DNA from 2 places in the Sphingopyxis sp. SCN 67-31 genome. Region 1 is predicted to be linked to the other one. Evidence: predicted binding sites of a transcription regulator. Region 1 holds the regulator's gene; the other holds the start of a gene.
The links. The regulator LexA, encoded in region 1, represses DNA repair genes until DNA is damaged. The targets are predictions, from matches to a motif close to GTTCCNCNCTTGTTCT.

Region 1 (11,919 bases):
AATGCTCGGCGAGCTCGCCGATCGCATAGCCGCGGTGGAGCAGCACGCCCTCGTCGCCGTCGATATAGGTGATCTTCGATTCGCAGCTCGCGGTCGAAGTGAAGCCCGGATCGTAGGTGAAGGCGCCGGTCTGGGCATAGAATTTGCGGATGTCGACGACATCGGGACCCACCGTGCCCTTCAGCACCGGATCTTCGACGGTCTTGTCGCCCAGGGTGATTTTTGCGATGTCGGTCATTGTTCTTCCCCTGATCTGTAAGGGCGGGAGCCGTTGCGGCTACGCCCCTGCCGGAAAATTGTGCGCTGCGTCAAGTCGTGCCAGGCTCGCATCGCGTCCCAGCAGCAGCAGGACGTCGAAAATTCCCGGCGATACCGACCGTCCGGTCAGCGCGGCACGCAGCGGCTGGGCCAGCTTGCCGAGCCCGACTCCGGCCGACTCGCTCGTCTCGCGGACCGCCGCCTCGATATCTTCGGCGTTCCAGCCGGTCAGGGCGCGCAGCCTTTCGGTGGCATCGGCGAGCAGGCCTTCGGGCGCATCTCTTAGCAGCCCCGCGGCCTTCTCGTCCACTTGCAGCGGCAGCGTCTCGAACAGGAAGAGCGCGCCTTCGGCGATCTCGTCCAGCGTTTTGGCGCGCGGCTTGAGCGCATCCATCGCCCGCACCAGCACCGCGTGCTCGGCATCGTCCAGCGGTCGCCCGATGCGCCGCTCGACGCGCGGCGCGACAAGGCCGGCGAGCCGCGCGTCGTCGGCCTCGCGGATATAATGGCCGTTCAGATTCTCGAGCTTCTTGAAATCGAAGCGCGACGGCGAGCGGCCGACATGCGCGAGATTGAACCACTCGATCGCCTGTTCGCGGCTGATGATCTCCGCATCGCCGTGTCCCCAGCCGAGACGGAGCAGATAATTGTTCACCGCTTCGGGCAGGTAGCCGAGTTCGTCGCGATAGGCATCGACGCCCAGCGCGCCGTGCCGTTTCGACAGCTTGGCGCCGTCGGCGCCGTGGATCAGCGGCACATGCGCATAGACCGGCTCGCGCCAATTCTCGTGAGATTCGGCCATCGCGTGGATCAGCGCCCGCTGGCGGAAGGCGTTGTTGAGATGGTCGTCGCCGCGGATGACGTGGGTGACGCCCATGTCGTTATCGTCGACGACGACGCTCAGCATATAGGTCGGCGTGCCGTCGCTGCGCAGCAGGATGAAATCGTCGAGTTCGGCATTCTGGACGGTGACCTCGCCCTGGACGCGGTCGCGGATCGTCGCCGCGCCGTCCTGCGGCGCGCGCAGGCGGATGACGTGCGGCGCGGCGGGATCGCCGTCGTCGCGGTCGCGCCATGGGCTGCGGACGCGGAAGGGGACGCGCTTCTCCTGCGCCTCGGCGCGCATCGCGGCCAGCTCGTCCTGCGTCAGATAGCAGCGATAGGCCGCGCCCTTCGCGAGCAGTTCCTGCGCGACCTCTGCATGGCGGCCGGCGCGCGCGAACTGGAAGACGGCGTCGCCGTCCCAGTCGAGGTCGAGCCAGCGCATCCCGTCGAGGATCGCGTCGATCGCGGCCTCGGTCGACCGCGCGCGGTCGGTGTCTTCGATGCGGAGCAGGAACTTGCCGCCATGGTGCCGCGCGAACAGCCAGTTGAACAGCGCGGTGCGCGCGCCGCCGATATGGAGGAAGCCGGTCGGGGAGGGCGCGAAGCGCGTCACCACGTCGGTGCCGGTCGCTTCGGCGGGATCGGTCTTGTTTTCGGTTGCCACTCTGGCCTCTTTCACTCACCTTGCGGCCCCGGGCGGGGACCGGGGACGATGTCGGGGCAGCCCCTAGCATGGCGACAAGGAGGCTTCAAACGCCCATTGGGGAAAGCGCGGCCGCCGCGTTGCGGCGCGCCTTCGCGTGGCTGGAGGACCGGCTCGACCGCGAGCGCGAGCGGTTGGGACTGTGGCTGCCGGTCGCGCTGTCGGCGGGGATCGGCTTGTGGTTCGCGGCGCCGGCGCGCGCGCAGTGGATCGGAACGCTGTTCCTTCTCGGCGGGGGCGTCTGCGGCGGCTTGCTGATCGGCTGGCAGCGGCGGACCGGGCGCAGCCTTGCGATCGCCTGCGCCACGATGGCTGCGGGGCTGCTGCTGATCTGGGCGCGCGCCGCGTGGGTCGCGGCGCCGGTGCTCGCCTATCCGGCTACGACCGAATTTTCGGCGGTGGTCGAAAGCGTCGAACCGCTGCCGGCGCGCGGCACGGTGCGGATGATCGTGCGGCCGCACGGGCGCGCCGACCTGCCGCCGCGGGTCCGGCTGACGCTGAGCGGCGAGCGCGCGGCGGGGATCGCGCCCGGCGAGTCGATCGGCCTGCGCGCGCGGCTGATGCCGCCGCCGGCGGCCAACCTGCCCGGCGGCTACGACTTCGCCCAGCGCGCCTGGTTCGACGGCATCGGTGCGGTCGGGACGGTGCTGGGAGAGGTCGCGCGCGCGCCCGGAGCGGGCGAGCGACGCCAGCCGCTGCGCGCGCGGCTCAGCGCACATATCCACACCGCGGTGCCGGGATCGCCCGGCGGTGTCGCCGCGGCGCTCGTCACCGGCGACCGTGGCGCGATCGCCGAGACGGATGACGAGGCGATGCGCCGCAGCGGGCTTGCGCACCTGCTGTCGATCAGCGGCCTGCACGTGACCGCGGTGATCGGTTTCGTGATGCTGCTCGCGATGCGGCTGCTCGGGCTGAGCCGGCGCCTCGCGCTGGCGGGGCATGTGTTGCCGCTGGCCGCCGCCGCGGCGGCGCTGGCCGGGGCGGGCTATACCTGGCTTGCCGGAGCGGAAGTGCCGACGCTGCGTTCGTTGATCGCGGCGCTGCTCGTGCTCGCCGCCTTCCTGATGGGGCGCGAGGCGATCACGCTGCGCCTCGTCGCGGCGGGTGCGCTGCTCGTGCTGCTGTGGCGCCCCGAAGCACTCGCCGGACCCAGCTTCCAGCTCAGCTTCGCCGCGGTGACGGCGATCATCGCATTGCACGAAAGCCGCTGGATGCGCACGTTCCTGGCGCGGCGCGACGAAGGCACGGCGCTTCGTCTGCTGCGCGCCGCGGCGGGATTGCTACTGACGGGGCTGGTCGTCGAGGTCGCGCTGGCGCCGATCGCGCTGTTCCATTTCCACAAGGCGGGGCTTTACGGCGCGCTCGCCAATATCGTCGCGATCCCGCTGACGACCTTCGTCATCATGCCGATGGAGGCGCTGGCGCTGCTGTTCGACGGCGTCGGGCTCGGCGCGCCCTTCTGGTGGGTCGCCGAACAGGCGCTGCGGTTGCTGATCGCGCTCGCCCACCGGGTCGCTTCGGCGCCGGGAGCCGTCGCGACGCTGCCCAGCTTTCCGCCGGGCGGTTTCGCGCTTGCGCTGTTCGGCGGCCTGTGGCTGCTGCTGTGGCAGACGCGCTGGCGGCTCGCCGGGGTGGCGCCGCTGCTGGCGGGGGCCGCCATCCTGCTCGCGCAGCCGCGTCCCGACCTGCTGATCTCCGGCGACGGACGCCACATCGCCGCGGCCGTTCCCGGCGGCGGCTATGCGCTGCTACGCGCGCGGGCGGGGGACTATATCCGCGATTCGATGGCCGAAGCGGCAGGGATCGACGTCCCCTTCACCGCGCTCGCCGATCTCGACCATGTCGAATGCAACGCCGATTTCTGCCGCTGGCGGCAGGGGCAGGGCGCGACACGGCGCATCATCCTCGCCGCGCGTGGCCGCGACCGCATCGATGGCCGCGCCATGGCCGCCGCCTGCGCCGCGGCCGACGTGGTGATCAGCGACCGCTGGCTGCCACGCGAATGCATCGGGCGCTGGCTGACGATCGACCGCGACAGTCTGGAAGCGAGCGGCGGTCTTGCGCTCTATCTGGGCGAGCGACCGCATGTCGCCACCGCGCTGCGCGCCGGCGACGCGCATCCGTGGCGGCGACCGCAACAGGTCAGTGGTAACGACGAAGCAATCCCGACAGGCGGCCCTGCACGATGACGCGCTCGGCCTCGTAGCGCTGCGGTTCATAGGCGCTGTTCGCGGGATCGAGCCGGATCATCGGCCCTTCGCGGCGGAAATATTTGAGCGTCGCATCCTGTCCGTCGACGAGCGCGACGACGATATCGCCTTCGCGCGCGGTGTTCGCCTTCTGGATCAGCGCATAGTCGCCGTCGAGAATCCCCGCTTCGACCATCGAATCGCCCGACACTTCGAGCGCATAATGCTCGCCCGCGCCAAGCAGCGCGGCGGGAACCGAAAGCTGGTTGTGATCCTCGAACGCCTCAATCGGCACGCCGGCGGCGATGCGGCCGTGCAGCGGGACCTCGATGATGTCGTTGGCGGCGATCGGCTTCAACGCCGGCGCCGGCTTGCGCAGCGGCACGACGGTGTCGCGCGCCGGCGCCTTCGCCGCCTCGGGCAGCTTGAGCACTTCCAGCGCGCGGGCGCGATTGGGCAGGCGGCGCAGGAAGCCCCGCTCCTCGAGTGCGCTGATCAGCCGGTGGATGCCCGATTTCGACTTGAGCCCGAGCGCATCCTTCATCTCCTCGAACGAAGGCGAAATTCCGCTCGCGTCGAGGCGCTGCTGGATGAAGTGGAGCAGTTCGTGCTGCTTCGCGGTCAACATCTCTCGGTCTCCATGCTGTCAATGGACATATAGAGAACGATAGTGGAACAGAGCGGAACTTGTCAAGCGATGACGGAGCGGCTTGAGCCGTGGACGCCGTCAGCCCTCCAGCAACGTCCGCGTCGCTACGGTTACGTCCGCCTGCCGCATCAGGCTTTCGCCGACCAGAAAGGCATGGACGCCGCTCCTGGCGAGGCGCTGGCAGTCGGCATGGGCGGCGATGCCGCTTTCGCCGACGAGCAACGTGCCCGGTGGAACGCGCTTCGCAAGCCGTTCGGTGACGGCAAGGTCGGTCTCGAAGGTACGAAGATCGCGGTTGTTGACGCCGATCAGGCGCGATCGGAGGTGGGTGAGTGCGCGGTCGAGCTCGGCCTCGTCGTGCACTTCGACCAGCACGTCCATGCCGCGTTCGAGGGCGGCCGCCTCGATCTCGCGCATCGGCCCGTCGTCGAGGGCGGCGACGATGATCAGGATCGCGTCGGCGCCGATCGAGCGCGCTTCGGCGACCTGCCACGGGTCGATCATGAAATCCTTGCGCAGCACCGGCAGGTTGCAGGCGGTGCGCGCGGCGATCAGAAATTCCTCATGCCCCTGGAACCACGGCGCGTCGGTGAGCACCGACAGGCACGCCGCGCCGCCGGCTTCATAAGCGCGCGCATGGTCCGCCGGATTGAAATCCTTGCGGATCAGGCCCTTGGAAGGCGAAGCTTTTTTGATTTCGGCGATCAGGCCGAAGCCGCCCGCCGCGATCTTCGCCTCGAGAGCCGCCGCGAAGCCACGCACCGCGCCCGCGTCGATCGCATCAAGCTGCGTCACCGATCGGCTCTTGCGGCGCTCGGCGACCTCTTCGGCCTTGGTGGCGAGGATTTCGGTCAATTTGTTCATATGGAATGCTTTTCCGGGCGCTGGGCGTCATTCATCGGTAGGCGATCCAGCAATCGAGCAGCGCGTTGGCAAGCCCCTTGTCGATCGCCTCGGCGGCTTCCTCGACCCCGTCGACGAGGCTGTCGACCGCGCCCGCGACGACAAGCGCCTCGGCGGCGTTGTAGAGCACCGCGTCGCGATAGGCGCCGTGCTCGCCCCGCAGCAGGTCGCGCAAGGCCCTGGCATTATAGCTGGCGTCGCCGCCGCGGATCGCAGCGATCGGATGCGAGGGCAGACCGGCGTCGGCCGCGGTGCTGCGCTGCATCTGCACGCCGTCGGGCGTCACCACCGCCACCTCGTTACCGCCCGCGAGCGACAGCTCGTCGAGCCCTTCGTCGCCCGAAATGACGCGCGAATGGTCGGTGCCGAGCCGGTGCAGCGCTTCGGCATAGACCGGAACATAGGCGGGGCGCGCGATGCCGATGAGCTGGCGCGTCACGCGCGCCGGATTGGCGAGCGGCCCCATCAGGTTGAAGATGGTGCGGCGCGCCAGCGCCTGACGGATCGGCTGGATGCGCTTCATCGCCGGATGATGGTTGGCGGCAAAGAGGAAACAGATGCCGAGGTCGGCGAGCTGCGCCTCCGCCATCCGCCCGGCGCGCTCCATGTCGAGCCCGAGCGCCTCGAGCGTGTCGGCCGCGCCGGATTTCGAGGAAGCGGCGCGATTCCCGTGCTTTGCGACGGGAACCTCGCACGCCGCGACGACGATCGACACCGCGGTCGAGACGTTGAGCGTGTGGTGGCCGTCACCGCCGGTGCCGCAGACGTCGATCGCGCCCGCGGGCGCCTGGATCGGGATCAGCCGCTCGCGCATCGCCTGCGCCGCGGCGGCGATCTCGATCATCGTCTCGCCGCGATCCGAAAGCGCGGAGAGGAAGCCGGCCACCTCCTCGTCGCGGCCGCCGCCGTCGAGCATCGTTGCGAAGGCATGCGCCGCCTCGTCGGGTTCGAGGAAGCGGGCGGGGTCGGGAAAGGGGCCGAAGCGGCTCATGCCGCCTGCCGCTCGGCGACCGGCAGCCCCGCCAGCCGCATGAAATTGGCGAGCATCGCGTGGCCGTGCTCGGTGGCGATGCTCTCGGGGTGGAACTGCACGCCGTGGATCGGCAGTTCGACATGGCGAAAGCCCATCACCGCGCCATCGTCGCTCGTCGCATTGATCGCGAGCGCGGCGGGAATGTCGACCACTTCGAGGCTGTGATAGCGCGTCGCGGTGAGCGGCGAGGGCAGGCCGGCGAACAGCCCGGTGCCGTCGTGGCACACCGGCGAGGTCTTGCCGTGCATCAGGTGACCGCGCTGCACCGTGCCGCCGAAATGCTGGCCGATCGCCTGATGACCGAGGCATACGCCGAGCAGCGGCCGTGCCGCATCGGCGCAGGCGGCGACGAGATCGAGGCTGATCCCGGCTTCGTTCGGGGTACAGGGGCCGGGGGAAATGAGGATCGCCTCGGCGCCGCTCGCCAGCGCCTCGGCTGCGGTGAGCGCATCGTTGCGTTCGACGCGCACCTCTGCCCCCAGTTCGATCAGATAATGAACGAGGTTGAAGGTGAAGCTGTCGTAATTGTCGATGACCAGGATCATGGCGGCGGGCCGTATCGCTTTTGAGAGGCGAGGGGAAGGGATAGAAGCTTTCCGGCGGCCGATCACTCCGCCATCAGCTTCACGAGGTCGTCTTTCCAGAATTTCGCCCAGCTGTGCGTGCTGTGACCCTTCGTTTCGGGGCTGGCCGGGATCAGGACGAATGTCGCGCCGGGCATGCGTGCCGCCGCCTTTCCGGTGATCCCGTAGCCGGGCTGGTTGATGAAATCGTCGGCGGAGTTGATCCACAGCATAGGCACCGTGATCTTTTCGAGGTTCGACCACGGATTGTAATTGCGCGACGAATCAAGCTGGTAGATCGTGTCATTTGCATCGCCGCGAGCGAATGTGCGCGCGAACGCCTCATCCTTGTAAGCCTCCGCCGCGGCGCGCGTCGGATATTGAGCCTGCAAGGCATAGGGATTGGAGCCCGCGATCAGCATGAGCGAGGCCACGGTGCGCAGGCCCGCGAGCGGCGGATCGGTGTAGTTGCCGTCCTTCCACAGCGGATCGGCCTTGATCGCGTCGATCGACAGCGCGCGCCACATCCGGTTCACGCCGGCAATTTCGACAGGCAGGCACGCGAAGGGCGCCAGCCTTTCGGCGAAACCCGGATGCATCTCGCCCCAGACGAAGGCGTGCATGCAGCCCATCGAGGTGCCGAGGATCAGCTTCAGCTTCGTCACGCCGAGCTTTTCGGTGAGCATGCGGTGCTGCGCGGCGACCATGTCGTCATAGTCGTAGCGGGGAAATTTCATCCGCAGGCCGTCGCTGGGCTTCGACGAGCCGCCATGGCCGATATTGTCGGGCAGGATGATATAATATCTGCTCGTATCGAGCGGCTGGCCGGGGCCGAAAAGCTCGTCGGCGAACTGGGGCTGAAAGAACTGCTTCCCGGTCCCGCCGGTGCCGTGGAGGATCATCACGGCGTTGGTGACATGGCCCTGTTCGTCGCGCTGCGGCTTGCCGAGCGTCGTATAGTGAAGCCTTAGCTCGGGCAGCTTTTCGCCCGTGCCGAAGGTGAAATCCTTGAGGATCGCATCGCCTTCGACGGCACCTTCGACCGTCTGGGCGTGGGTCGGGGCGATGCCGCCGAGCAGCAGGGCGAGCGGAGCGAGATATTTCAGCATGGCGGCGACGCTAGCGCGTTTGCGCGCCGGATTTAAGCCCTCTTCGAGAAGCGGCGATCATTGCCCGTAACCCGGCGTTCCCGCGATCCGCACCGCCTCGCGCGCCGCGGCGAACAGCGCGCCCGCCTTGGCCTCGCACTCGCGCTGTTCGTAGGCGGGGTCGCTGTCGGCGACGATGCCCGCGCCGGCCTGCGCATGCATGACGCCGTCCTTGACGATCGCGGTGCGCAGCACGATGCAGCTGTCCATATTGCCGTCGGGCGCGAAATAGCCGACGCCGCCCGCATAGGGCCCGCGCGCCTGGGTTTCGAGTTCGGCGATGATCTGGCAGGCGCGGACCTTCGGCGCGCCGCTGACCGTGCCCGCCGGAAAGCCTGCGAACAGCGCGTCGATCGCGTCCTTGCCGGGCGCCAGGCGGCCGATGACGTTCGACACGATGTGCATGACGTGGCTGTAATATTCGACCGTATAGCTGTCGGTGACGGTCACGCTGCCCCCGGTCGCGGCGCGGCCGACGTCGTTGCGGCCGAGGTCGAGCAGCATCAGATGCTCGGCGCGCTCCTTGGGATCGGCGAGCAGCGATTCGCGATTCTCGGCATCCTCGGCGCTGGTGCGGCCGCGCGGGCGGGTGCCGGCGATCGGCCGGATCGTGATCTCGCCATCGCGCACACGGACGAGAATCTCGGGCGACGAACCGATCAGCGCGAAACCCGGCAGGTCGAGGAAATAGAGGAAGGGGGAGGGGTTCACCCGCCGCAGCGCGCGATAGAGGTCGAAGGGCGGCAGGTCGAACGGCGCCGAAAAGCTTTGCGACAGCACGACCTGAAAGATGTCGCCGGCGCCGATATACGTCTTTGCGGCGCGCACCATGCGCGCATAATCGTCGGGCGCGGTTGCGGGGGTGGCGACGATCGCGGCCGGGTCGATGCGGGTTTCGGCGCGCGCGCCGTGCGCGCTGGCACTGGCGAGGCGCGCGGCGATCGTCTCGATCCGCTCCTGCGCGTCGTCGATCATCCGGTCGATCGCGCCGTCCGCATCGGGCCAGATCGGCGCGATCAGAAACAGTTCGTCGGCGAGCCGGTCGAAGACGAGAATCGTCGTCGGGCGCACGAAGATCATGTCGGGCAGGCCGAGCCCCGGTCCGGCCGCGCGCGGAATCCGCTCGACGAGGCCGATCGTCTCATAGGCGAAGAAGCCGACGAGCGTCGCCAGCGCCTTGGGCAGTCCCTCCGGCACCGCGAAGCGGCATTCGGCGACGAGGTCGCGCAGTGCCTGGAGCGCCCCGCCCGCGACCGGGCGAAAGGCGGCGCGGTCGCGGCGCCATTCGCGGTTGATCCGCGCGGCGTCGCCCGTCACCTCGAACATCAGGTCGGGATCGAGGCCGATTAGGCTGTAGCGGCCGCGCGTCTCGCCGCTTTCGACCGATTCGAGAACCCAGTCGCCGCGGCCCGGCTCGATCAGCTTGAGGGCCGCCGAAACCGGCGTTTCGACGTCGGCGATCTGGCGCTGCCAGACCACCGCGCCGCGTCCCTGCGCCAGCGCTTCGAGCGCTGCGGATCGGCCTTCGAGCGTCATGGCGCTATTCGACGGCGGCTGCCGTGCCGCTCAACTCCTGGCGAAGCTGTTCGAGCAGGTCCTTGTCGATCTTCACCCGGACGCGACGCTTGGCCTCGGCGGCAAGCTGCTCGACCAGTTCGCTGCCGAAGGCCGGGCCGAGCGGCTGGGCGATGGCGGCGACGCGCGCGGGGTCGATCTGCTTGGGATCGGGGCGGTCGACATGGCCGAGCGAAATCACCATCCAGCCGCGGTTGCCTGGAATTTCGAGCGTCTTCACGCTGCCCTGCGCCATCGAAAAGAGCAGCGCGAGTTCGGGCGGGACGCCCTGACCGTCGCGGCCCAGTTCGGCGCGGCGGCCGCCGATCGTCTGGACGTTGCCGATATTGGGGCCGGCGGCGCGTACCGCTTCGGCCAGGCTCTTGCCGCCTTCGACCGCCTTGGCGATCGCGCGTGCCTTGTCGCGCGCGACCTTCTGCCCCTCGGCAAAGCGCCAGTCGGTCAGCAGGTCGCCGCGAATCTGCGCAAAGGGCGGCGGTGCGGCGGCGACGACCGACTTGACGGCGAACACCGCGAACTTCTCGTTCTCGACGAGCGTCGCGATCTGGCCCTCGCCCTCGTTCCCCTGAAAGGCCTGCGCGACCATCGGCGCCAGTTCGGGCGGCAGAGTGAAATCGGACGGTCCGGCCGGACGCCCGCTCGGCAGCAGCGGCGGGGTCTCGACGAGCTTGAGCTTGCGGTCGCTGGCGACCTCCTCGATCGCGGCGCCGCCGTTCACGGCGTCCTGGATGGCGTTGTAATAATCGACGATCGACTCGTTCGCCTTGTTCTTTTCGAGCTCGGTGCGAATTTCCGGCGTCGCTTCGGCCAGCGTGCGTGCCGGCTGGGCGATGATGTCCTCGACGCGCGTGACGGCCCAGCCGAGGCCGGTCTGCGTCGGGCCGAGCAGGTCGCCGCGCTTGGCGGCGAAGGCGGCCTTGGCCATCGTATCGCTCGTCATGGCGGTATAGGCCGAACGGGTGAGCGCGCCGGTGGTCGAGGCCGAAAGCCCGGCGGCCTGCGCCGCGGCCTGGATGGTCGCGCCGCCGCGCACCTTCGTGGCGATGCCGTTCGCCGTCGCCTGGTCGGGCGCGATCACCTGCGCGAAGCGACGGGTCTCGCTCGCGGAGAAGCGCGCCGCATTCGCCTTGTAATAGGCGGCGACTTCGTCGGCCGCGACCTCCGGAACCGGCGCGGACGCGCGATCGAACAGCGCATATTGCAGCACGCGGCGTTCGGGCACCGTGAATTTGGTCTTGTTCTGCGCCAGATATTTGCGCAGCGCGTCGTCGCCCGGATCGGTCTTTGGCGCAAAGGCGCTCGACGGGATGAAGGTCGCGTCGCCGCGGCGCGCCTCTAGCAACAGCGCCGCATAGGGCTGCGCCATGCCCGGCGCGAGACGGGCGACGGTGCCGATCGGCGCGGCGAGCTGTTCGACGAAGAGCTGCTGGCGCAGGTCGCGGCGAAGCTGTGCCTCGCTGATGCCGTTTTCGCGCAGGAAGGCCTGGAAACGCGTCTGGTCGAACTTGCCCGACACGCCCGCGAAGACGGGCAGGTCGGCGATGCGTCCGTCGACCAGCCGCTTGCTGGTGCCGAACCCCAGCTTGGCCGCGAACTGTTCGAAGGCGGCGCCCTCGATCAGCTGGTTCAGCACCTGATCGAGTCCGCCCGATTCGACGAAGGACGCCATCGTCATCCCCGGCTGATCCTGCCGCGCCTGATTATAGGCGAGGCGGACGCGGTCGCGTAGCTCGCCGACGCCGATCTCGGTGTCGCCGACCTGCGCGACGTTGGCGCCGCCGATGCCGCCGAAGGTGCCGCTGCCGGTCACGTCGCTGAGCGCGAAGGCGAGACCGACGACGACGACGAAGGCGAGCGCGAGGAACTTGCCGATGGCGGAGCTGAAGAGATTGCGGATGGCGGTGATCATGAAGCGGGCATTCTTTCGGCGAAGCGCGGCATCGCGCGGCTTGGCGCTGCTTTAGGCGGGAGGCGGGGCGGCATCAAGGCGGGAAAGGGCCTTTTCGTCTGCCGGTTCATCCGCCGACGTCCTTCGCATGCGCACGGCTTCCTTTCCCCGGCGCGCACCGCTAG
Region 2 (11,919 bases), on a different contig from region 1:
AACAAGACGGAGCCGTGGCTGCGACGGGCAGCGTCAGCCACAGGTGACCTGCGTGATCTTGTAGGCGTCGTCGTACATCACGTTCACCCGGTCCTGACGATAGTCCATCGTCATCGCCGAGCGTGGCGGGCCCCAACGCAGCGTGCGCGCGCCGGTCACCTTCAGCACCGCGGCGCCGAGGTCGGGCGCCGCGGTCTGGCCGACGAAGCCTTGCCCCGCATCGGCGTTGCAGGTCATCGCGGCGGGTGGCGGCGTCGATTCGGCAGGTCCGTCGGCGCTCGCGCAGGCGGCGAGCGGCAGGGCGAGGGCGGCGGCGATCCAACGAATATCCATGTCTCTATTCCCCTTCTCTCTTCCCCGGTCAGGGCGTACAACGCCTATAGCGCATCGGCTCGGGCGCCGCACCCTCGCCGTAGTCGCGGCGCACCAGCGTCTTGCCGCCGTCGACGAGCGCCAGCAGCATCAGCCGGTCCCATTGCTCGCCTTCGCCGCTGAACTTGTAATCGGCGACGATGCGGTTCGCGCTCCGCTCGCGCACGCGGGCGAGATCGCCGGCCGATTCGAAGAAGCGCAGCGTCTTCGCGTCGATGACCAGCGCGGTGAGATCGGTACCGGCGCGCGCGGCGCAATCCCCGGCCTCGAGCGCCCAGCGACCCTGGATCGCGGCGGGAATCGCCTTGGCACCGCTGCCGATGCCCGCCTCAGGAGCGGCGGGGGGCGCCAGCGCCGGGTCGGCCGCATAGGTGAGGTCGGCGTCGGCGGGCATGGGTTCGGCCGGGGCGGACGGAGCCGGGGCGACGGGTGCTGGCGCCGCCTTTTCAGCGGTCTCGGCCGGCGGCTGCTCATCGTTGCCGCCGCTGCACGCGGCAAGCAGCAGCGTGGCCGCCATCAAGCCCAGCCCCGTCGAGGAGGCGCTGCCGTTTCCAAATCTCATCGTCTTTCTCCTTCGCAGGAGAAATGCCCGGCGGCCGGGTCCGGTTTCATCGGCGCGGCCGTCGTCAGCCCATCGTCGGGATGACGAAGGCGTTCGATCCGTCGCCGCCGCCGTCGGGCCAGCGCGCGGTGATCGTCTTGACCTTGGTCCAGAATTTGACGCCTTCCATGCCGTGCTGGTTGGTGTCGCCGAACGCCGAGCGTTTCCAGCCGCCGAAGGTGTGATAGGCGACCGGCACCGGGATCGGCACGTTGATGCCGACCATGCCGACGTTGACGCGCTGCGCGAATTCGCGCGCGGCGTGGCCGTTGCGGGTGAAGATGGCGACGCCGTTGCCGTACTGGTGCTTCGAGGGCAGGTCGAGCGCACTCTCGAAATCGGGGGCGCGGACGATCTGGAGCACCGGGCCGAAAATCTCTTCGCGATAGCTTTCCATGTCGGGGGTGACATGGTCGAACAGCGTCGGACCGACGAAGAAGCCGTCCTCATGCCCCTGCAGCGTGAAGCCGCGGCCGTCGATGACGAGTTCGGCGCCCTCGTCGGCGCATTTCTGGATCCAGCCTTCGACCTTTTCCTTGTGCGCAGCCGAGACGACGGGGCCGTAATGCGCCTCGGCATCGGTCGACACGCCGACGCGCAGCGCCTCGATCGCGGGGATCAGCTTGGCGCGCAGCCGGTTCGCGGTGTCCTCGCCGACCGGCACGACGACCGGCAGCGCCATGCAGCGCTCGCCCGCCGAGCCGAAGGCCGCGCCGGTCAGGTCGTTCACTACCTGGTCGAGGTCGGCGTCGGGCATGACGATGCCGTGGTTCTTCGCCCCGCCCATCGCCTGCACGCGCTTGCCGTTCGACACGCCGCGATTGTAGACATAATGGGCGATGTCCGACGAGCCGACGAAGCTGACCGCGCCGATGTCGGGATGATCGAGGATCGCGTCGACCATCTCCTTGTCGCCGTGGACGACCTGGAGGATGCCCTCGGGCAGTCCGGCCTCGAGCATCAGTTCGCCGAGGCGCACCGGCACGCTCGGATCGCGCTCGCTGGGCTTGAGGATAAAGGCGTTGCCGGTCGCGATCGCCGGGCCGAACATCCACATCGGGATCATCGCCGGGAAGTTGAACGGCGTGATGCCCGCGCCGATGCCGATCGGCTGACGCATCGAATAGACGTCGATGCCGGGGCCCGCGCCCTGCGTATATTCGCCCTTCAGCACATGCGGGATGCCGCAGCAGAATTCGATAACGTCGAGCCCGCGCTGCACGTCGCCGCGCGCGTCGGCGACCACCTTGCCATGCTCGCTCGCCAGCAGTTCGGCCAGTTCGTCGAGATGGGATTCGACGATCCGCTTGTAATCGAACATCACGCGCGCGCGGCGCTGCGGATTGACCGCCGCCCAAGCGGGTTGCGCCGCCTTTGCGGCGGCGACGACGCGGTCGAGCAGCGCGGCGTCGCCGAGCGCGACCGCGGCCTGCACGCCGCCGTTGTTGGGGTCGAAGATGTCGCTGTGGCGCGAGCCGCCGCCGGCACCGCCGACGATATGATGGTCGATCTGTCGCATGGTCAAGTCTCCCGTCTGTCCTTGCCTTTCGCCACAGACCAACGGCGGGCCGATTGCAAGGGATAGACTTGCAGTTTAATCCTGCATATCTGCAGGAATATGGACTGGGATGGGCTGCAATATTTCCTGATGGTCGCGCGGCACGGCACGCTGGCGCGTGCCGGACAGGCGCTGCAGGTCGACGCGACGACGGTGAGCCGGCGGGTCAGCGCGCTCGAACGCGCGCTGCAGCAGACGCTGTTCGAGCGCGCGCCGACGGGATTCGCGCTGACCGCCGCGGGCCGCGCGCTCGTCCCGCATGCCGAGGCGATGGCGGCGGCGGCCGCACGCGTCGATTCGGCGGGCGAAGGCGGCGCGGCGCTGTCGGGCCAGCTTCGCCTGAGCGTGTCGGAGGGCTTCGGCAGCAGCTTCATCGCCCCGCGCCTCGCCGGCTTCGCCGCCGCGCACCCCGAACTGGAGATCGACCTCGTCGCCTCGTCGGGGTTCCTCAACCCCTCGCGGCGCGAGGCCGACATGGCGATCCTGCTCGCTCGGCCCAGAAGAGGCCCGCTGATCACGCGCAAACTCGCCGACTACAGCCTCGGCCTCTATGCGCCCGCGGATCGGCCCGACTGGCAGGCGGCGGTCGAGGAATCGCCGCTGGCGCGCGCTGGCCTGCCCGTGGTCGGCTATGTCCCTGACATCCTCTATGCCCCCGAACTCGACTATCTGGACGAGATCGAGCCGGGGCTGCGCGCGACCGTGCGGTCGTCGTCGATTCTCGCCCAGCGGCGGATGATCGCGAGCGGCGCGGGCGTCGGGGTGCTTCCCTGCTTCCTGGCGGCCGAGGATGCTGCGCTGGTGCGGGTGCGGCCCGACCAGACGATCGGCCGCAGTTTTTGGCTCGCGCTCCACCGCGACATCGCGCCGCAACCGCGGATTCGCGCCTTTATCGACTGGCTCGACGGCGCGGTGCAGGCGCATCGGAAGTTGCTCGTTCCCTGACCGGACGATAAAAATGTCGCAAATTGTCGCACAGCGGCTATTTCCCTTGCTTCCTTCGGTTCAATCGGTTGAATAGGCCCGAATTCCCGCTCCCTCCCCGCGGATCGACACGAGATTTATCGACTATGCCCCACAAGAGGCTGCCGTCCCTGAGCGGGACCCTGGTCGCAGCGATTCTGTTGCTGACCGGCTGCGCGAACAAGGATGACGATTCCGGCCAGCGCGGGCAGGCTGCGCAAGTCGGCTATGTGGTCGTGACCACCGCGGCGGTGCCGATCACGACCGAGCTCGGCGGGCGCACCGTCGCCTTCGAAACGAGCGAGGTGCGACCGCAGGTGAACGGCCTGATCCGCCAGCGCCTGTTCACCGAGGGCGCGACGGTGCGCGCGGGCCAGCCGCTGTTCCAGATCGACGCGAGCCTCTATCGCGCCGCGGTCGCGCAGGCCGAGGCCAATCTGGCGAGCGCGCGGGCCAATGCGCAGGCGGCGGAGGAAAAGGCGAAGCGCTTTGAACCGCTCGCCAAGATGCAGGCGATCGCCGAGCAGGATTACAGCGACGCGCTCGCCGCCGCGCGCGTCGCCCGCGCCGCGGTGGCGCAGACCGCCGCCGCGCTCGACACGGCGCGGATCAACCTGCGCTACACCGCGATCGCGGCGCCGATCAGCGGCCGCATCGGCCGGTCGCTGGCGACGCCCGGCGCGCTCGTCAGCGCGAACCAGGCCGAACCGCTCGCCGTCATCCAGCGCACCGACCCGCTCTATGTCGATATCCAGCAGTCGGCGGCCGAACTGACCGCGCTGCGCCGCTCGCTCGCCGCCGGCGGAGTGCAGCCGGGCAGCACCGCCGTGCGCCTGCGGCTTGAGGACGGCAGCCTCTATCCAATCGTGGGGACGGTGCAATTCTCCGAAGTCACCGTCAACGAGGCGACGGGCACGGTGACGCTGCGCGCGCGCTTCCCCAATCCGCAGGGGCTGCTGCTGCCCGGCATGTTCGTGACCGCGCTGTTCGAGCAGGCGGTCGATCCGAAGGCGATGCTGGTGCCGCAGACCGCGGTGCAGCGCGACTTCGACGGATCGGCCTTCGTCTATCTCGTCGGCAAGGACGACAAGGCGGCGCGGCGCAAGGTCGTCGCCGAACGCACCGTCGGCGCCGACTGGGTCGTCACCGACGGGCTGAAGCCGGGCGACAGGGTGATCACGCAGGGGGTCGGCAACCTTCGGCAGGGCGCGCAGGTGAAACCGGTTCCCGCCAGCAGCCCGGAACGCGTGGGGGCATCCGCGGGCAAGGATGCGAACGAAGGAAAATAGCAGCCGATGTCGCGCCTCTTCATCGACCGGCCGATCTTTGCCTGGGTGCTGGCGATCATCGTCATGCTCGGCGGACTCGGCGCGCTGCGCGCGCTACCGCTCGAACAATATCCCGACATCGCGCCGACGCAGGTCAATATCCGCGCTTCCTATCCGGGCGCGTCGGCCGAAACGATCGAGAACAGCGTCACGCAGGTCCTCGAACAGCAGCTGACCGGGATCGACGGCCTGCTCTATTTCAGCTCGCAGTCGAGTTCGCGCGGGCAGGCGAGCATCACCGCCATCTTCGCCAAGGGCACCGACCCCGACATCGCGCAGGTCCAGGTCCAGAACAAGATTCAGACCGCCGTTTCCCGCCTGCCGCAGCAGGTGCAGCAGCAGGGGGTGCGCGTCACCAAGTCCAATTCGGACTCGCTGCTGCTCGTCGGCGTCTATGACGAGACCAACACGCGGTCGAACCAGGACGTGTCCGACTATATGGCGTCGAACATCCAGGACCCGCTGTCGCGCGTCGAGGGCGTCGGCGACGTCAATGTCTATGGCGCCCCGCACGCGATGCGCATCTGGCTGAACCCGCAGCGGCTCGCCGCGGTGTCGCTGATGCCAAGCGACGTGATCAACGCGATCAGCGCCCAGAACAGCGAGATCGCGGCAGGCGACGTCGGCGGCCTGCCCGCGCCACAGGGCCAGATGCTCAACGCGACCGTCACCGCCCAGTCGCGATTGCAGACCCCCGAAGAGTTCGAGGCGATCATCCTCAAGACACTCCCCGACGGATCGACGGTGCGGATCAAGGACGTCGCGCGGGTCGAGATCGGCGCCGAAAGCTATACGACGATCAGCCGGATCAACGGCCATCCCGGCGCGGGCATGTCGATCTCGCTGTCGCCGGGGGCCGACGCGCTCGAAACCGCCGACCGCGTCAAGACGCGGATGGAGGAACTGGCTGCCGACTTCCCCGACGGCCTCACCTACGGCTACACCAACGATTCGACCGCCTTCATCAAGCTGTCGGTCAAGGAAGTGCAGAAGTCGCTGTTCGAGGCGATCCTGCTCGTCGTCCTCGTCATGTTCGTCTTCCTGCAAAGCTGGCGCGCGGTGCTGATCCCGGCGATCGCGGTGCCCGTCGTGTTGCTCGGCACCTTCGCCGTTTTCTACATATTGGGTTTCAGTATCAACACGCTGACGCTGTTCGGGCTGACCCTCGCGATCGGGCTGCTCGTCGACGACGCGATCGTCGTCGTCGAGAATGTCGAGCGATTGATGGAAGAGAATCCCGGCATGTCGGCGCGCGAGGCGACGATCCAGTCGATGAAGGAATTGCAGGTCGCACTGATCGCGATCGCGCTCGTGCTGTCGGCGGTGTTCCTGCCGATGGCCTTCTTCGGCGGCTCGACCGGCGTCATCTATCGCCAATTCTCGGTCACCATCGTCTCGGCCATGGCGCTGTCGGTGCTCGTCGCGCTGATCCTGAGCCCGGCGCTGACCTCGACGTTGCTCAAGCCCCGCACGCACGGCGGCGAGCGGCCGCATCGCTTCCCGCGCCTGCATGCCGCGATGATCCGCGCCCGCGACGGCTTCAACACGCGCTTCGACCGCACGGTCGACCGCTATGTCGGCAACGTCACCACCGTGGTCGACCGCAAGTGGCTGTTCCTCGCCATCTATGCGCTGCTCCTCGTCCTGCTCGCGGCGATGTTCATGCGGCTGCCGGGCGGCTTCCTGCCCAACGAGGATCAGGGCCGCGTCTCGATCCAGTTCCGTCTGCCCGCGGGCGCGACCCAGGCGCGGACGCTGGAGGTGCGCGACCAGATCGAGCGCTATCTGCTGACGGAGGAGAAGGCGAATGTGCAGTCGGCCTTCCTGATCGCCGGCGGCGGGGGGGGCGGTGCGTCGGGGCAGAATACCGGTCAGGGCTTCGTCAACCTCGTCCATTGGGACGACCGGCCGGGCAAGGAGAACAGCGCCGACGCGATCGCCCAGCGTGCGCGCAAGGCGCTGTCGGGCCTGCGCGATGCGCAGGTGTTCGCGCTCGTCCCCGGTGCAGTGCGCGGGCTCGGCGACACGTCGGGCTTCACGATGGAGTTGCAGAATCGCGGCGGGATGACCCACGAACAATTCGCCGCGGCGCGCGACCGGCTGCTCACGATGGCGAACGCCAATGCGAAGCTGCAATCGGTGCGCCTCAGCGACCTTCCCGACGTCGCGACGCTGAAGATCGACATCGATACGCAGCGGCTGACCGCCTATGGCCTGTCGAACAGCGACGTCAACAGCACGCTCGCGACCGCGTGGGGCGGGCGCTACGTCAACGACTTCATCGACAAGGGGCGCGTCAAGCGCGTCTATGTTCAGGGCGACGCCCCCTATCGCGCGCGGCCCGAGGATATCGGCCAATGGTATGTCCGCTCGTCGAACGGGCAGATGGCACCCTTCTCCGCCTTTGCCGACATCGGCTGGTCGACGACGCCGAGCAGCACCTCGCGCTTCCAGGGCGTCTCCGCCTTCGAAATCTCGGGCCAGCCGGCCCCCGGCACCAGTTCGGGCGAAGCGATGAACGAGATGGAGCGGATGGCGGCCGAGATTCCCGGCACCAGCGTCGCCTGGGCGGGCGCCTCCTATCAGGAGCGGCTGTCGTCGGGTCAGGCGCCGCTGCTCTACGCGCTGTCGCTGCTCGTCGTCTTCCTCTGTCTCGCGGCGCTCTACGAAAGCTGGTCGATCCCGCTCGCGGTGCTGCTGGTTATCCCGCTCGGGCTCGTCGGTTCGGTGTTCGCCGTGTCGCTGCGCGGGCTGCAGAACGACGTCTATCTGCAGATCGGCCTGCTGACGACGATGGGGCTCGCGGCGAAGAACGCGATCCTAATGATCGAGTTCGCCGAGCAGGAGGAAAAGAAGGGCAAGCGCGTGATCGAGGCAGCGGTCGAGGCGGCGCGCATCCGTCTGCGCCCGATCCTGATGACGAGCTTCGCCTTCATCTTCGGCGTGCTGCCGCTGGCGCTCGCGACCGGCGCGGGCGCGAACAGCCGCGTCGCGATCGGCACCGCGGTGATCGGCGGCATGATGACCGCCGCTTTCCTCGCCATCTTCTTCATCCCGCTGTTCTTCGTCCTCGTGCGGCGTGGGGTGCGCGACGGGTTCGCGGCGCTCCGCGCCCGTTTCGGCAAACGCGGCGCCGGGCGGGGGGCAGCGGCATGAGGCGCGCGCCGCTCGCTCTCGCCGCGCTGCCGCTGCTGCTCGCGGGCTGTTCGCTCGCGCCGCAGAAGGTGCTGCCGACGCCGCCGGTGCCGCAAAGCTGGCCGGTGGGCGACGCCTATCTGGCCCAGAGCGAGGCGGCGCTGCCGATCCTGTCCTATACGCAAATCTTCACCGACCCGCGGCTGCAGACGCTCGTCGAGCAGGCGCTGGTGGCCAATCGCGACCTGCGCACCGCCTATGCCAATGTCGCCGCGGCGCGGGCGCAGGTGCGCGTGACGCGCGCGGCGCAATTTCCCGCGATCGGCGCAAGCGCCGGGGCCGGCTATGCCGATCGCGGCGCCGGCGGGGGCAGCGGCGATTTCGCCGTGCAGGGCGGGATCACCGGTTTCGAGCTCGACCTGTTCGGCCGTCTCGCCAATGCGACCGAAGCCGACCGCAACCGCGCGCTGGCGACCGAGGCGGCATCGCGCACGGTGCGCCTCGCGCTGATCGCCGACCTCGCGGGCGCCTGGGCCGCCTATGGCGCCGACCGCGACCTGCTGGCCATCGCCGAGGACACCGCTGCCAACGCGCGCGAGGCGGTGCGGCTGACCAGGGCCCGGCTCGACGGCGGCATCGCGCCGCGCACCGACCTGCGCCAGGCCGAACAGATATTGGCGACCGCCGAGGATTCGATCGCCCAGCAGAAGACGGCGCTGGCGCAGGACGAGAATGCGATCCGGCTGCTCGTCGGCGGCGACGTCGACCGCGCGCTGCTGCCCGCGACCCTTGTCGAGGCCAGCGCCGGAATCGCCGCGCCCCCCGCCGGGGTCCGCTCCGAAATCCTGCTGCGCCGTCCCGATGTGATCGAGGCCGAATATCGGCTGCGCGCCGCCAATGCCGACATCGGCGCGGCACGCGCGCGGCTGTTTCCGGCGATCTCGCTGACGGGCCTCGTCGGTTTCGCGAGCGACGCGCTGTCGGGCCTGTTCGACGGCGGCGCCTTCAACTGGTCGGCGGGCGCCGATGCGAGCGCGTCGATCTTCGATTTCGGCGGCCGCCGCGCCGGCGTCGCGGTGAGCGAAGCGCAGCGTGACGCGGCGCTTTCCAGCTATGAAGGCGCGATCCAGACCGCGTTCCGCGATGTCGCCGACGCGCTCGCGGTGCAGGGCACCATCGCCGAGCGCGTTCGCGCCGCGGCGGCGAACAGCGAAGCGACGGCCGACACCGCGGCGCTGACCGAGGCGCGCTATCGCGGCGGCGTCGACAGCTTCCTCTCCAGCCTCGACGCGCAGCGCAGCCTCTACAACGCGCGGCGCAGCGAAACCGCGACGCGCCTGCTGCTCGCGCAGACGCGCATCGCGCTGTTCCGCGCGCTGGGCGGCGACAGCGGCGCCGGGAGCGACGCGGCGGCGCGCTGAAATCCCTTTCGCACGAAGACGCGAAGCAAGCCCGTGCGGCCTTGGTAAGCGGATCATTATGAATTTCGTGCGTCCATCCGATCTCCCCTCCCGCTTGCGGGAGGGATCGGGGGTGGGCCAGCGGCGTTGCATTCGCCCACCCCGCTGCGGCTAGCGAACAAGTTCGCAAGCCTCGTCGCCCCTCCCGCAAGCGGGAGGGGGACCGAGCCTTTGCAGCCTATTCAAAACGCCCCCACACCCGCCGTCTTGACAAGCGGCGGGACTCACGCGCTAATAGAACATATAGAGAACATGTCATGCGCGATTCGTCCTCCCCTCTCGCCGGGCTGCGCCGCCGCATCGCCCGGATCGCCGCCGCCGGCGCGCCGCCCGGCGACGGCGCGTGGCTGACGAGCGGGCATGCGGGATTCGATGCCGCGCTCGGCGGCGGGCTGGCGATGGGGCGAGCGCATGAAATCTTCGCCGCCGACGCGCTCGATGCGGCCAGTGCCGCCGCCTTCGCCGCGCTGCTCGCCCTGCGCGGGCCCGGCGAAGCGCCGGTCCTGTGGCTGCGCACGGCGGACGGCGCGCGGCGTCAGGGGCATCTCTATGCGCCGGGCCTCGCCGAACTGGGGGGCGATCCGAACCGGCTGCTGCTCGTCGAGGCGCGCGATGCGACCGCGCTGCTCGCCGCCGCCAACGATGCCGTGCGCTGCCCCGGATCGGCGGCGGTCGTCGTCGAAAGCCGCGGCGCACTGGCGGCGCTCGACCTGACCGCGGGGCGGCGGCTCGCGCTCGGCGCGCGCGACGCGGGAACGGTGCTGCTGCTGCTGCGCTTCGCCGCCGAGCCGGTGCCGAGCATCGCCGAGACGCGCTGGCGCCTGGCCGCCGCGCCGTCGCGCGAACTGGAGGCGCAGGCACCGGGGGCGCCCGCCTTCGACCTGGAATTGCTGCGCTGGCGCGCCGGCCCTGCGGGCGCGCGCTGGCGGCTGGAGTGGAACCGTGACGAACGAGCCTTTGGGGACGCGGCGCTATCTGGCGCTCTTCTTCCCCTATCTTCCCGCCGAGCGTCTGTCGCGCACCGCGCCGCGGCCGCCTGACGCCCCGCTCGTCTTCGCCGAAAAGCGGCGCGGGGCGCTGTGCCTCGCGAGCGTCGGCGCCGATGCCGAGGCGCTGGGACTGGTCCCCGGCCTGCCGCTCGCCGACGCGCGGGCGCGCGTGCCCGACCTCGCCGTGGCCGCACACGATCCGGCGGGCGACCTGCTCTGGCTCGACCGGATCGCCGAGGGATGCGGGCGCTACACGCCGCTCGTCGCGCTCGATCCTCCCGACGGGCTGATCCTCGACATCGCGGGATGCGCGCACCTGTTCGGCGGCGAAGCGGCGCTGGTCGCCGATGTCGAGTCGCGGCTCGACCGGCTCGGGATGACGGTGCGCGCCGCGCTCGGCCCCACCGCCGATGCCGCCCGCGCGCTGACGCGCCACCCGGCCCCGCCCGCGCCCGACGAAGCGGCGGCGGTCCGGCGCCTGCCCGTCGCGGCGCTCGACCTCGAAGGCGAGGCGACGCGCGCGCTGCTGCGCGCCGGGCTGCGGACGATCGGCGATCTCGCGAGCCGGCCGATGGCGTCGATCGCCGCGCGCTTCGGCGCCGAGGCGGCCGGGAAGCTGCGCCGTATCCTCGGCGATGCGCCGAGCCCGCTCGCGCCGCGCCGGACGCCGCCGCCCGTCGCCGCCGCGCGCCGTTTCGCCGAACCGGTCGCAAGCACGGCGCATGCGACGACGGTGCTCGCCGAACTGACCGCCGAGGCGATCGCGGAGATGCGCGCGCGCGGCAAGGGCGGCCGTGCGTTCCACGCCACCTTCTTCCGCAGCGACGGCCTCGCCCGGACGATCGTGGTCGAGACCGGCCGGCCGACCCGCGATCCGGCGCTGGTGATGCGGCTGTTCGCCGAGCGCATCGACGGTCTGCGCGACCCGATCGATCCCGGCTTCGGCTTCGACATGATCCGGCTGGCGGTGCCGCGGCTCGAGGCGCTCGGCGCGAGCCAGCTGCGGCTCGAAGGCGGGGCGGTGCGGCGCGCGGCGATCGACGACCTGACCGACCGCCTCGCGGTCCGGCTCGGGCGCGGCCGCGTGCGCCGCCTTCGCCCCGCCGACACCCATATTCCCGAGCAGGCGCAGCTCGAACTGCCCGCGACCGACGCCGCGCCGCCGCAGCCCTGGCCCGCGGCGCCCGACGGCGAGCCGCCGCAGCGCCCCTTCTATCTCTTCGATCCGCCGCAGCCGATCGAGGTGATCGCCGAGGTGCCCGACGGGCCGCCGCAGCGCTTTCGCTGGCGCCGCGCGCTGCACGCGGTGCGTCTGTACGAGGGGCCCGAGCGCATCGCCGCCGAATGGTGGCGCCGCCGCGACAACAGGGGGCTGACGCGCGACTATTACCGCGTCGAGGATGTACAGGGCCGCCGCTACTGGCTGTTCCGCCACGGCCTTTACGACGAAAAGGACGGGCCGCGCTGGTATATCCACGGGCTGTTCGCATGAGCGAGACCTCCACCCCCGAAC

Region 2: ABS88_RS15950 (ImuA family protein) is a predicted target of LexA. The motif match lies at 9,654-9,669, and genes of this name have one in related genera.

The regions. Positions count from the first base shown of each region.
Region 1 covers NZ_MEFH01000054.1:62,258-74,176, reverse strand. The annotation lists gene ABS88_RS08520 (citrate synthase) at 1-238, opposite strand, end outside; gene gltX (glutamate--tRNA ligase) at 278-1,747, opposite strand; gene ABS88_RS08510 (ComEC/Rec2 family competence protein) at 1,867-3,975, shown strand; gene lexA (transcriptional repressor LexA) at 3,929-4,603, opposite strand; gene trpC (indole-3-glycerol phosphate synthase TrpC) at 4,703-5,488, opposite strand; gene trpD (anthranilate phosphoribosyltransferase) at 5,520-6,518, opposite strand; gene ABS88_RS08490 (anthranilate synthase component II) at 6,515-7,105, opposite strand; gene ABS88_RS08485 (alpha/beta fold hydrolase) at 7,168-8,232, opposite strand; gene trpE (anthranilate synthase component I) at 8,290-9,807, opposite strand; gene ABS88_RS08475 (peptidylprolyl isomerase) at 9,812-11,755, opposite strand.
Region 2 covers NZ_MEFH01000075.1:18,542-30,460, forward strand. The annotation lists gene ABS88_RS15915 (I78 family peptidase inhibitor) at 34-333, opposite strand; gene ABS88_RS15920 (hypothetical protein) at 362-934, opposite strand; gene ABS88_RS15925 (CoA-acylating methylmalonate-semialdehyde dehydrogenase) at 999-2,492, opposite strand; gene ABS88_RS15930 (LysR family transcriptional regulator) at 2,592-3,476, shown strand; gene ABS88_RS15935 (efflux RND transporter periplasmic adaptor subunit) at 3,656-4,783, shown strand; gene ABS88_RS15940 (multidrug efflux RND transporter permease subunit) at 4,790-7,978, shown strand; gene ABS88_RS15945 (efflux transporter outer membrane subunit) at 7,975-9,378, shown strand; gene ABS88_RS15950 (ImuA family protein) at 9,675-10,457, shown strand; gene ABS88_RS15955 (Y-family DNA polymerase) at 10,360-11,898, shown strand; gene ABS88_RS15960 (error-prone DNA polymerase) at 11,895-11,919, shown strand, end outside.